One region of the Parabacteroides leei genome, then DNA from elsewhere that is predicted to be linked to it. Evidence: riboswitches for the same ligand, from Rfam matches in the RefSeq annotation. Region 1 holds a riboswitch; each other region holds the start of a gene.

What was found. A riboswitch is a leader RNA that binds a small molecule or an ion and turns the genes downstream of it on or off. The one in region 1 is predicted to bind cobalamin.
Region 2: it holds a riboswitch for cobalamin, as region 1 does, so the genes downstream of both, M1P97_RS05550 (TonB-dependent receptor) here and M1P97_RS06125 (ABC transporter substrate-binding protein) in region 1, are expected to answer to the same signal.
Region 3: it holds a riboswitch for cobalamin, as region 1 does, so the genes downstream of both, M1P97_RS17355 (porin family protein) here and M1P97_RS06125 (ABC transporter substrate-binding protein) in region 1, are expected to answer to the same signal.
Region 4: it holds a riboswitch for cobalamin, as region 1 does, so the genes downstream of both, M1P97_RS15935 (TonB-dependent receptor plug domain-containing protein) here and M1P97_RS06125 (ABC transporter substrate-binding protein) in region 1, are expected to answer to the same signal.

What each region holds. Positions count from the first base shown of each region.
Region 1 covers NZ_JAMBQG010000003.1:108,763-111,956, reverse strand. Annotated here, with positions in the region: gene M1P97_RS06135 (precorrin-2 C(20)-methyltransferase) at 1-383, opposite strand, end outside; gene M1P97_RS06130 (HsmA family protein) at 456-860, opposite strand; cobalamin riboswitch at 919-1,122, shown strand; gene M1P97_RS06125 (ABC transporter substrate-binding protein) at 1,172-2,332, shown strand; gene M1P97_RS06120 (iron ABC transporter permease) at 2,342-3,194, shown strand, end outside.
Region 2 covers NZ_JAMBQG010000002.1:464,473-467,666, reverse strand. Annotated here, with positions in the region: gene M1P97_RS05550 (TonB-dependent receptor) at 1-1,651, opposite strand, end outside; cobalamin riboswitch at 1,784-1,986, opposite strand; gene M1P97_RS05545 (O-acetylhomoserine aminocarboxypropyltransferase/cysteine synthase family protein) at 2,106-3,194, shown strand, end outside.
Region 3 covers NZ_JAMBQG010000012.1:188,489-191,682, forward strand. Annotated here, with positions in the region: gene priA (replication restart helicase PriA) at 1-584, opposite strand, end outside; gene M1P97_RS17355 (porin family protein) at 656-1,249, opposite strand; cobalamin riboswitch at 1,517-1,715, opposite strand; gene murQ (N-acetylmuramic acid 6-phosphate etherase) at 1,757-2,578, opposite strand; gene M1P97_RS17365 (ATPase) at 2,593-3,194, opposite strand, start outside.
Region 4 covers NZ_JAMBQG010000011.1:80,881-84,074, reverse strand. Annotated here, with positions in the region: gene M1P97_RS15945 (threonine/serine exporter family protein) at 1-1,281, opposite strand, end outside; gene M1P97_RS15940 (hypothetical protein) at 1,423-1,575, opposite strand; cobalamin riboswitch at 1,566-1,765, shown strand; gene M1P97_RS15935 (TonB-dependent receptor plug domain-containing protein) at 1,799-3,194, shown strand, end outside.

The DNA of each region.
Region 1 (3,194 bases):
ATACGTTGTACGGCGATCCCTGTCTCTGTAAGTTTGTCGTATATGTATTGTATGGATGAATAGAAACCGGCATCCCCTTCGGCAACGATGACAATCCGTTTACCTATTGCATGGTTTGCCACAGCTTCATTGTATAAACTATCGTAGGCTTTCCAGGCCTCTGTACGATCTTTATTCATAGGAAGCATAAAGCATCGTATGGCAACTTCGTTTATCTCCAAAGCACGCACGATATCAGCCGCACGTGAAAGAGAATCTCCCTGCTTATTCCGGGTAGCCGGACAATAGATTATATCTGCCTGCTGAAGTTGTTTAAACCCTTTTACAGTGATAAGTTCCGGTTCACCGGGACCTAATGAAACGAAGCTGATAGGATGTGTCATTTGCTCTTGTTTTATTCAGAGGGCAAAAGTGCTTAAAATAACGGAAGTCTCCAAATAAACTGCTGAACAATATCAGGGGTGAAGCGACATTCCCAGATAGCCCCCTATGAAATAAGGGATTAACCAGATACACCAGACAACTATACTGAAACGGTTGAAATGAGCTTTCGCTTTGAGGGACCCTTTAAGATAGGTCCATAAAGCCCATAACGCATGGACAAACATCAGGCAGATCGCTATTATTCCGGTGATGGTGTGGAGATTATCTTGTATTCCGGTCATTTGCGCAATCTGTTCCATCAGGCCGGTACCGATAGCATCGGCGAATAGTCCGGCGATAAAGAAAGCTACATGCCAGGCTTTCAGCTTCTTTTGGATGCGTTCGCCCCATACACCGATTGTATAAAATACTAATGCCGATGATATTACGCAAATAGCTGCAATTAAGAAATGAGTGTCTACCTGATTGAGTACCATAATGCTGTCATTTTCTGTAAATAACAGTTCCGTATGCGAAAGGTTCAGTTTTTCTTATTACTTTTGCGCTCGAAATCGGTTCTGTAAAACTCCTGTTCACGGAGACAGATTAAAAGGGAACCGGGTGTAAATCCCGGACAGTCCACGCTGCTGTGAAGCTTTATAAACATCCTGATAATACCTTTTGCCACTGGTCTTTGCGATCGGGAAGGCATTCGGGATGGAAGTAAGTCAGAAGACCTGCCATTTTTTGCATAACGATTGTCCTCGTGGGTTTGGACAGTTTGTGTCGGATAAAAACAAATAGAAATATGAATAACTATTTACTCGGTGGCTGCCTGTTAGCGTTAATGGCTGCATCGTGCGTATCGAAAGGAAATCAGCAGGAGAAAGAGAATGCATCGTCGCAACAAACGATTACGGCGGATAGGATGGTTCAGATCACACCTGAATATGCCGAAGGTTTTCAGTTGACCTATGCCGACGGTTATGTTCTGATGGATATACATGACCCGCAGAATGAAGAAAGCACGCACTTCCTGTTTGCGTTGGTTCCCCGTGGGATGAAGCCGGAAGGTATTCCTGCCGATTATACAGTGATCGAAACGCCTGTGCGCAGTGCCATTTGTATGACTTCCCTGCAGCTCTCCAATTTCATAAAGTTGGGAGCGGAGGATAAGGTGGTCGGTATCACGAGTACGCGCCATCTGTTTAATAAGACTATCAATGATCAGCTGAAGGAAGGAAAGACGGCGAAGATCGGGATCGAAGGTAATTTCGATAATGAGGTGATTATGAGTATTAATCCGGACCTGATCCTGATCTCTCCCTTTAAGCGTGGCGGATACGAGACGATGAAAGATATCGGTATCCCTCTGATTCCTCATCTGGGATATAAAGAAATGACACCGCTGGGACAGGCTGAATGGATTAAGTTTGTCGGTCTGTTACTCGGGATAGAGCAGGAAGCCAATGAGAAATTCTCCATTATAGAGAACCGCTACAACGAATTGAAAGAGCTGACTGCCGAAGGTAAAGTGCAGAGACGTCCTATTGTATTCAGTGGCGAAATACATGGTGGTAACTGGTATGCAGTAGGAGGAAAGAGCTTCCTTGCACAGCTTTTCAAAGATGCCGGCGCTGATTATTTTTTGAAAGACGACGATCGCTCCGGCGGTGTGACGCTCGACTTCGAGACGGTCTATAACCAGGCCGATGAAGCCGATTACTGGCGTATCGTAAACAGCTATCCGGGAACATATACTTATAAATCACTGAAAGATCAGGATCCCCGTTATGCAGACTTCCGTGCTTTCAAGGAAAAGGGAGTGATCTATTGTAATATGCGGGAGAAACCTTTTTATGAAAGCATGCCGACCGAGCCGGAAGTTGTATTGGGCGATTTATTGCATATCTTCCACCCGAATTTATTGCCGGATCACACGCCTGTCTATTATGATTTACTTAAATAAATGGGGACGATGAAGTATTCTAACACTATCCTGATGCTTTTGATCCTTGATTCAATCGTCGTGTTGCTGTTTCTGAATCTGGTGTTGGGATCTGTTTCGATTCCCTTCCATTCGGTTTGGAATATCATCTGCGGCAATGGCGACGAACCGGTCACCTGGCAGAATATTATCTGGAAATCACGCTTTCCGCAAGCTTTGACGGCATTAGTTGCGGGAGCCGGGTTAGCTCTCAGCGGGCTTCAGATGCAAACCGTATTCCGTAACCCTTTGGCGGGACCTTCTGTGTTGGGTATCAGTTCCGGTGCAAGTATGGGAGTTGCCTTCGTTGTCTTGCTGAGCGGAAGCCTGGGAGGCGTGGCGTTGAGTAAACTGGGCTTTATGGGGGAGATTGCTTTATCTATTGCGGCCATAGTCGGTTCCTTGTCTGTTATGGCACTGATCGTTTATGTCTCGCAGAAGGTTAAAGGGAATGTGACGCTATTGATTATCGGGGTGATGATCGGCTATGTAGCAAATGCGGTGATCGGTGTGTTGAAATTCTTTAGTGTGGAAGAAGATATCCGTGCTTATGTAATCTGGGGACTGGGAAGTTTCTCACGTGTCTCCGGTAATCAGATGATGCTTTTCGTGGCGATTATGGCTATCCTGATCCCTCTTTCGTTCCTATTGATAAAGACATTGAACCTGATGCTTCTCGGCGATGGGTATGCCCGCAACCTGGGACTGAATATTAAACGGGCACGCCTGCTCGTTATCACCTCTGCCGGTGTATTGACAGCTATCGTGACCGCTTACTGTGGTCCGATCGTTTTCCTGGGGCTTGCAGTTCCTCATCTTTGCCGGGCCATTTTCCAGACATCCG
Region 2 (3,194 bases), on a different contig from region 1:
AAGGAAGGCGCACACTATGTTCATAAGAAACCTTTCCCGCCAGTACATCCCAAATGGTATAGCGCAGCCCCAAACCACCTCCCCAATAACTCTTCGAAAAATGTCCTTTGAGATTTTCCGAGCCGGTTATCCAGGCAAGATCGTTTTGTTCGATAGAGGTGGCATTGATATAATCTTTAATAAAAACGGTACTCTCCCATCTTCCGTCGAAAAAAGACTGATTATAAGTCAACCCGAGAATATGCTTGGTCAGCACATCATTGGTTGGCTCAAAAGTTTCGTCGACATCATCACGACGTTTATTTCCGGTACGGTTAAGCAGATAGTTCAAACTGACTGAATGATGCCGGTTGATCGCATAATCGACGCCTCCTCGAAAAATAGTCATAGGGCGGTTGTAATGACGTATGGAACGCCCACGGCCATTAAGCTCATTACGGGATGAAGGAGTAAAATCTCCGTTCCAATCATAGATACGATAAGCCGTATCGACAGTAAGCGATGCGTCCCAGGTATGGGAAAGCGATGCATTTGTATTAATTTTCTCAAACCGCTTTTGATAACGGGCTGATACATTCCATGCATCGGAATGACGCTCCGCATTACCGATCACCTTTGTCTGGATAGACCCTGTCTGTATTTCTTTATCTATTTTGGAATAAGACCCGGAAACAAAGAAAGCATCTGCCCACGCTTTATCGACAAAGCCGGCTTCCAATTGGCCCAACAAGGAAAAATAATCGTCATGGAACCGTTTACGGTTGACTTCAATATATTTACGGCTATCTTCATCCCATACCTCAACGCCTTTCATCTCATAATCGTTCTTCGAATAATTGACTCCGATAGTCGGCTTGATGATCAATCCGGTCTTCGGTTCTACGAATTGGGCATTCAGGTCAGTTCTATGCGTATGGAAAGAACCTGTACCATAAGAAACATCCAGGTAATTCTTTTTTTCCTGACTGGTAATAATATTGATAGCCCCCCCCAAAGCATCTGCTCCCAAGCTGGCAGGAACTACCCCTTTATATATTTCCACCCTGTCAATGATATTGACAGGAAGATTTGCCAGCGAGACACCGCTTCCTTTTGTATCCAAAGGCATCCCATCAATAAAGTAACGAACGGAATTTCCTGATAATCCATTGATAGACAAGTCGAAGTCTGAACCGACTCCACCCTCTTCCCGAATCTTAATACCGGTTGTACGGTTCACCATATCATTCAGATTCTTCAGAGTGTTGATCTGTGGTTTAACATCCAACGCATTGACTGCAAAAGCACTTTCTTTCACCTGTTGGGTTTTCGTTTTACCGTATACTTCAACCGAATTCAGGGTTATGGAGTTTTCTTCCATCGTGAAATTCATTGTCATATTTTTACGGATATCGACAACGGTCTTTATGGTGTTGTAACCTAACAGGGTAATTATAAGAGTGCGTTTGCCGGGGGTTACCGACAGTGAATAACGTCCCCGGTCGTCTGTATACGTTCCCGAAATCGTATTTTCTATAGCGACAGTAGCCAACGGAAGCGGTGTCCCATCCTTCTCTTTCACTTCGCCGGATAGAATCACTTTATTCTGTGCCGCCAGACTTACTGGAAACAAACAACTCAATAAAAGAAATACATGTATGAAACCTCTCATTTCACCAAATTCATTAATTGTTTTTTACATGCTTTCGATGAAAGAAACAATAGAACACATGAACAGGCAGAACCTCCGGTAAAGTAGATGAATGTTCTTTCTCATATGTTTTTAGCCTTATCTCCCGAAAGCTTTAAACTTCTTATCTTGGCAGGTCTTCTGACTTACTCCATCTTTGAGCGTCCTTCCCATTCATTGCGAACAGTGGATTGAGTCGTGCTCAAAGACTTTGGCGGAGCTTACAGCAGCGGGTCTGTTCAGGATTTACACCTGATTCCCTTTTCATCACTTTTCCGTGGAATTGGAAGCGTGACACCAAAATCGGGTACAAAGGTACACGATTATTTTGAAACAATAGTGTATTTTTTATAATTGATCAAAGATTTGTGTAAATAGAACGAACTATTCTTTACTTTTGTCTGCAGAATATAATTACATAGCAAACATAAAAAATATGAGCAATTCATTCAAGCCGGCAACTTTGTGTGTGCAAGGTGGCTGGCAACCGAAAAAGGGAGAACCGCGTGTGCTCCCTATCTATCAGAGTACTACATTCAAGTATGAAACCAGCGAACAGATGGCTAAATTGTTCGACTTGGAAGAGAGTGGTTATTTTTATACTCGTCTGCAGAATCCGACAAACGATGCCGTAGCATCCAAAATTGCTGCGTTGGAAGGTGGCGTTGCAGCCATGTTGACTTCATCGGGACAAGCTGCTAACTTCTTTGCCTGTTTCAATATTTGCGAAGCCGGCGATCATATTGTAAGTGCAACCGGTATCTATGGAGGTACATACAACTTGTTGTCCGTTACACTGAAAAAGCTGGGTATCGAATGTACTTTCATCGATCAGGATGCCAGCGAAGAAGAGATCAGTAAAGCTTTCCGCCCGAATACAAAGTTATTGTTCGGCGAAACGATCTCCAATCCGGGAGTAATGGTATTGGACATCGAAAAGTTTGCCCACATCGCCCACAAGCATGGTGTACCTTTGATTGTCGACAACACATTTGCCACACCAATCAACTGCCGTCCGTTCGAATGGGGTGCAGATATCGTAACACATTCTACTACCAAATACATGGACGGACACGCTACTGCAGTCGGTGGCTGTATCGTCGACAGCGGTAACTTCGACTGGGAAGCACATGCCGACAAATATCCGGGTCTTTGCCAGCCGGACGAATCTTATCACGGACTGACTTATACAAAGACATTCGGCAAAATGGCTTATATCACGAAAGCAACCAGCCAGCTGATGCGTGACCTGGGTTCTATCCAGTCTCCGCAGAATGCATTCCTGTTGAATTTGGGTCTGGAAACATTGCATTTACGTATGCCACAGCATTGTAAAAATGCATTAGCTGTTGCTAAATGGTTGCAGAACTGCGATAAGGTTGCTTGGGTGAACTATCCGGATCTGGAAGGGAATAAGTATTATGACCTGACAAAGAAATATCTCCCGAACGGTTCATGTGGCGTGTTGTCATTCGGTCTGAAGGGTGGACGTGATGTTTCTATCAAGTTTATGGATAGCCTGAAG
Region 3 (3,194 bases), on a different contig from region 1:
GCATATTCTTCCGATAAGCGAATGAAGGTTTGCATCTTCGGGACAAATCCCCGTTTCATTTCCTCACTCACTACTACCGCTCCACGGGCCATCAGGGAAGCAACTACGGGAACCACATTACGAAGCCCTGTCTTTTTCTCCAGTTCCGACACGGTCAGTTTCAGGACACCGGTAAAAGCATCCAGTACCGACTGTTCATTCGGCCTCAAAGGACCATCTGCCTCAAAGTCGGGATTATAGGTGACGGCCGTTTCACTTTCCAGCTTCAAGCCGGAAGGCAAGGCGGCTTTATAAACATCCCCCAGCTTACACATATAGTAGGATGAGATCCATTTCCAGAAACGGAGTTGCGGACGGCGCAATACGGGAGTCGCATCCAACAAGGCATAAATTTCTTTCGTTTCAAAATCCGTATCAGGCCTGCGTTCATGCACATCCATTACAATCGCCGTATAATAGCGCTTCTTACCGAAATGGACGATCACCCGGCAACCGGGAATGACGGCTGTCTCCAGATCGGAAGGAATACTATAGGTATAGCTATTCTCTAACGGAAGAGGCAATATGACATCTGCGTATTTCATTTACGAGGTCAAAAGTAACAAAAAAGGCCGGACTGTTAAAGTCCGGCCCTGCATATCTTTTCTATCTGTCATCAAAACAGAACTGCGGCTGTGATAGACCATCCACGGTTTTTAGCACCTCCCAAATCGAGTTTGTCGGCACTGTAATTGTCAGTCAATCCCAATCCGTAATTTATCCCTACCTGTAAATGGCTTATCAATTCAGCCCCTACACCGAAGTTAAGTCCTGCACTGAAATTCTTTGCTTTCATCTGTTCGCCTAAAACATTCCAGATTTTATCTCCTCCGACACGGAAACCGATATAGGGTCCGGCCGACAGATAAGCTTTAACAAGGGGAATACCGAATTTCCATTTCAAATTGACCGGTACATCGAGATAATCCGTTTTTATACTGGTATTTTCAGAGCCTTTCGCTTTCAACTCCAATCCTTTCTGAGAATAAAGGATCGCCGCATCCAGTCCGATTCCGACCAGTGGGAGTGTTGTCTCGATCATCGGACCGATCTGGAACCCTGTCACATTATCCGCCTTCAGTATATCGGAATTCAGATGAACGGACGATATGTTTACTCCCCCTTTTAATCCAAACTTCAGTTGGGACTTAGCCGGTAGGGCTATAAACATCATCAAAATAACCAAAACTAAACCTGTAACCTTCTTCATATTGCCTGTTGTTAATTAATTATGTTTACAAATAAACGCACTTTTCCTATAATAAACAAGTATTCCTATCATCCTGTTCATTCATAAAAAGGAAAGCATGCACCGGTTACGGAGCTCATCCCATAAACCGATCCATGCCTCTTTTCCTAATTATTATGGCAAAATAATTAAAAACAAAAACGTTCAGACAGCTATACGGGAAACGGGAGTAAGAATAGTGGAGACGTTAACCGACCTCCTGTTCTCTTCCGGCCTTTCCTCGAAGCCGTCGAAATAATATGCCTTGCAGGTCTTCTGACTTACTTCCGGTTTGAGCGCCTTCCCATTCAAAAAAGAACAGTGGCTTATGGTATTGCCCAATCTATAATGAAGCTTACAGCAGCGGGACTGTCCGGGATTTACACCCGATTCCCTTTTAATCCTTTCCTGCGGATACAGGTCCGGAACAATGCACGTCGCAAATATAGAGATATTTTCGTTTCGTTCTCCATCGGTTGATGAAAAATATTAATTATTATGTTTCCGATATTCATCAACGGCAGCCTTTACCGAGCCATACATCAGAAGGAGCCGCTGCGATTGGCCATAACTCAGCCCCAGTTCCTCTGCCACCATCCGCGTCCCCCGGTCGACCAGTTTCTGATTGGTCAATTGCATATTTACCATCCGGTTGCCTTTTACACGGCCCAACCGGATCATCACAGATGTTGAAATCATATTCAGAATCATCTTTTGCCCCGTACCGGACTTCATACGGGAACTGCCGGTTACAAATTCCGGACCGACAATCATTTCGATCGCCACATCGGCCTGAGCGGCCATGGGGGAATCCGGATTACTGGAGATAGAGGCCGTCAGTATCCCCTGCTCACGGGCTTTACGCAAAGCTCCAATCACATAAGGGGTCGTACCGGATGCAGCAATACCGATCACCGTATCTTTGGTTGTGACCTGATGCTCCTGCAATTCCTCCCAACCACGCTCCATATCATCTTCCGCATTCTCTACCGGATTGCGAAGAGCCGTATCGCCACCGGCAATCAGACCGATCACCAAAGTGGGGGGCATTCCGAAAGTTGGAGGTATTTCAGAAGCATCGAGCACTCCCAACCGACCGCTTGTTCCGGCCCCCAGATAAAAGATACGCCCTCCCTGTTTCATCCGGGGAACGATCTGATCTACCAGTTTCTCTATCTGGGGGATTGTTTTTTGCACTGCCAATGCGACCTTCCGGTCTTCTGTGTTTATATCTTCCAACAACTCCCGGACAGATTTATGTTCCAGGTCATTATATAATGAATCTTGTTCTGTTATTTTAGTAAATGACATAATTAAATATAAGTTTACTTACCATGATACGCAATCAATCCCTCCATCGGACTTTGCGCAACCGTTCCGAGACGGAGACCCAGATCGAAAGCAATATCTTTCAGTATTTCCTGATAATACCATGCAACTGAACCGACCAGGTGGACAGGTAATTCAAAACAATCATACTGCTTCACGTTCCGGGTAAAAAATGCCAGAAAGCTACGGGTGACCAGTTCCCAAATGGCAGGTTCATCCAAATGCTCCCGTATAAAAGGGGAAAGGCCGGCCAGAAAACGGTTGGGGAAAGGTTGCCGGTAAACCTTGTCCATAATCGATGCCGGAGTCAAGCCATATTGTGTAAGAAACTGCTCTTTCAGAGCCGGAGGCAGCAGGTCTTTCAATACATCCCCGATCAATAGTTTACCCAATACGGCACCGCTTCCTTCATCTCCCAGAATAAATCCCAGGGGAGAAACATTCTTTATAATCTCTTTGCCATCGTAATAACAGGAATTCGAACCGGTTCCCAGAATACAAGCTATCCCCGGCTCATCGCCACATAAAGCACGGGCAGCAGCCAAGAGATCACTCCCTACCTCAACAGGAACAGACAGATACCGGTTGACAGACCGCC
Region 4 (3,194 bases), on a different contig from region 1:
ATACCGTTTGCGGTCTTTGGCGATGTATTGGCGGGCAAAGATGTTCGGAACGGCAACCCCCAGCGAGATACAGAGGATGATAAGGGCTGAATTGATGCCGTTGAAGAATGCATTCGTCACTTCACCGACTACTCCGTGCAGGTCGATGAATGCCAATAATGACCGGTACATCAAGACCCCGGGGATCATCGGGATGACGGAGGGTATTGTCAGTACGTGGTTGGGTACATGGAACCAATGCACCGCTTTCACTGCGAGGAGGCTCACTACGAAGCTTCCCATAAACGAACCGATCACAGGACCGTAACCCAATTCGAAATTCACAAAGTTGCGTGTACATACGGCAATGATCCCTCCGATTGCTACCACCCATAATAAGCGGCGTTGTATATTAAAGATCATCGAAAATCCCATCGCAGCAATAGCCGCAGCAATTGCATATACATAATACGGGTCGTGAGGAACCATACTTAGTTCACTGAATTTATGGTCGATCGTGATGTCCCCCATCACAAGTACACGCATGGCAAACGCGATACCGAAAGTCATGGCGCCTACCATCATGGCCGTATTCGCCGCACGGGTGATCCCTACCAGCAAATGGTTGTCGAGCATATCGTCCACAAAGTTGATCAGCGGCACTCCCGGTACGATGAACAAGGCACATGCCAGCAACGGATGATAGGGCGTATCGGATAGTCCCGAGAAAGAGGAAACATAGGCCAGGCAGGTGGATACGAAAGCGGCGAGGGCTATGCTCATATAGACATTCAGGCCGGCTTCGACGCAACGGGCACGTACCCTGAAACCGATGAATGCGCAAATGGAAGCAAACAGGAAAGCGATCCAGTCGCATCCAAACAGTTTACAGAATCCTCCGCAGGCAAATCCGGCGCCGATGGCCACTACATAAGGAATATAGTTACGCGGTTTTGCCGCAATTTTCTCCAATTCATTTTCGTATTCGTCCAGTGAGTAATCTTCCTCGATAGCGCGCCATGAAAGATCGCTGATCTGTGAGATTGCGGTCATGTTAATACCGTGTTTCTCACATTTCTGGAATTTGGAGAATGAGTTTCTTTCGTCACTGACATTTACCATGATCATCGTCCACCGGATATCGAGATGTAATTTCTCTTCCGGAATACCCATAAATGCAGCTACTCGTTTCATGTTCCGTTCAATACGGTTCGTGTCGGCAGCACTTTCCATCAATAATTTACCGGTACGAAGCAAGAGATCTAGTTTGCGTCGTAATAACAATACTTCCTTGTCTGTCATCTTTTTGTTTAATTCGGGTCCAATTCGGGCGCGAAGGTACAGCTTTTTTCCGATTATCAAAATGCTATTACTATCGCATGTAAATCGAATTAATATAGCGACTATTTAGAATTAATATTACGGGTAATATTTTTTAACGTATTAAACGGACAGGGAAAGGGTGATTATATAATCAAAATGTAAAAAGGCATATTCTCCCCGGGAAGAGGTAAACAGCAGGTTCGCATCGATACGAATGATATAAAGTTTGCCTGTTCTATCTTCATATTCCGATATATTTCGTATTTTTGCCATCGAATTATGGTGTAACGGTTTGGCTGTCGCTGACCGTTAGTAAAAGGGAATCCGGTGCAAGTCCGGAACTGTACCCGTAGCTGTAAGTTCTATAACCCCGGCAAATCTTGTTGCCACTGACTGAAAAGTTGGGAAGGCGGCCGATCATGGGAGAACGAGTCAGAAAACCTGCCATCATTCGATATGCAATGCCTCGGGTAAGGTATTGATAGACCTGTAATATATGCGAAATTTATACATAATAAGAACTCTATGCCTGTTTGGCGCATGGCTGTATGCGTCTGTGCCGGTAAATGCACAGCAGATAGATACAACGGCTTATCATCAACTGAAGGGGGTGGAGGTGGTGGAGAAGGCGCGTCCGTCCACTACCCGCGAAGCGGCTCCTTTGCAGGTGATGGATCGTGCCGGTATCGAACGGTTGGGGATACAGGACTTGTCGGAAGCGGTAAAACGTTTCTCCGGTGCTACCGTAAAGGATTATGGTGGGATAGGGGGATTGAAGACAGTATCGGTGCGCAGCCTGGGTGCGCAACATACGGCTGTCAGCTATGATGGCGTAACGATAACGGATGCCCAGAGCGGACAGGTCGATATCAGCCGCTTCTCACTGGATAATGTAGAAATGGTTTCACTTTCGATCGGACAGACCGACGATATTTTCCAGACGGCCCGGATGTATGCATCGGCGGGGGCGTTGAGTGTGAAGACTAGTTCTCCGGACTTTACATCTTCTCCTTTCCATTTGAAAGCTCAATTGAAAGTGGGCTCATTCGGTCTCGTGAATCCTTATTTACGTTATGAGCAGAAGTTAGGTAAAAAATGGTATACCTCCTGGCATGGCGATTATTTGCGGGCTGATGGTAATTATCCGTTTACTTTGGTGAACGGTGACTTGGTAGAAAAGAAGAAAAGAAATAATAGTGATATCGAATCCTGGCGTACGGAACTGAATTTTGCAGGTGATCTGGGAAAAGCCGGTACGCTGTCGATGAAAGGATATTATTTTGATTCCCACAGAGGACTGCCCGGGTCTGTAATTCTCTACAATGATTATTCAGGTGAACGCTTGTGGGATAGGAATGCCTTTGCACAAGCTCGTTATGAGAATCGTATAACTGAAAAGTTCGCTTTGCAGGCACAGGCCAAATATAATTACTCATGGATGCGCCATTTGGATGTTGATAATAAGTATGAGTCGGGAAGACAGGATGACCGGTATACACAAAAGGAATATTATCTTTCCGTATCCGGTTTATATTCACTGACAGATTATCTTTCGTTTTCTTTGGCTGAAGATTATTTCATCAATACATTGGATAATACCATTCCGGAATGTCCTTTTCCAAAAAGATATACTTCTTTAACGGCTTTGGCCGCCCAATATAAAGATACAAGATTGACTGCCACAGCCAGTTTATTGGGAACTTATATAACCGAGAAAGTAGAAAGAGGCGACAAACCGTCTGACCGTAAACGATTATCACCGGCAGTCAGTTTATCATGGAGGGTTATGCCTGAATATAATTTCCGTTTACGAGCTTCTTATAAAGATATATTCCGTGTTCCGACTTTTAATGATCTGTATTATCTGCGGATGGGAAATACCAATTTGAAAC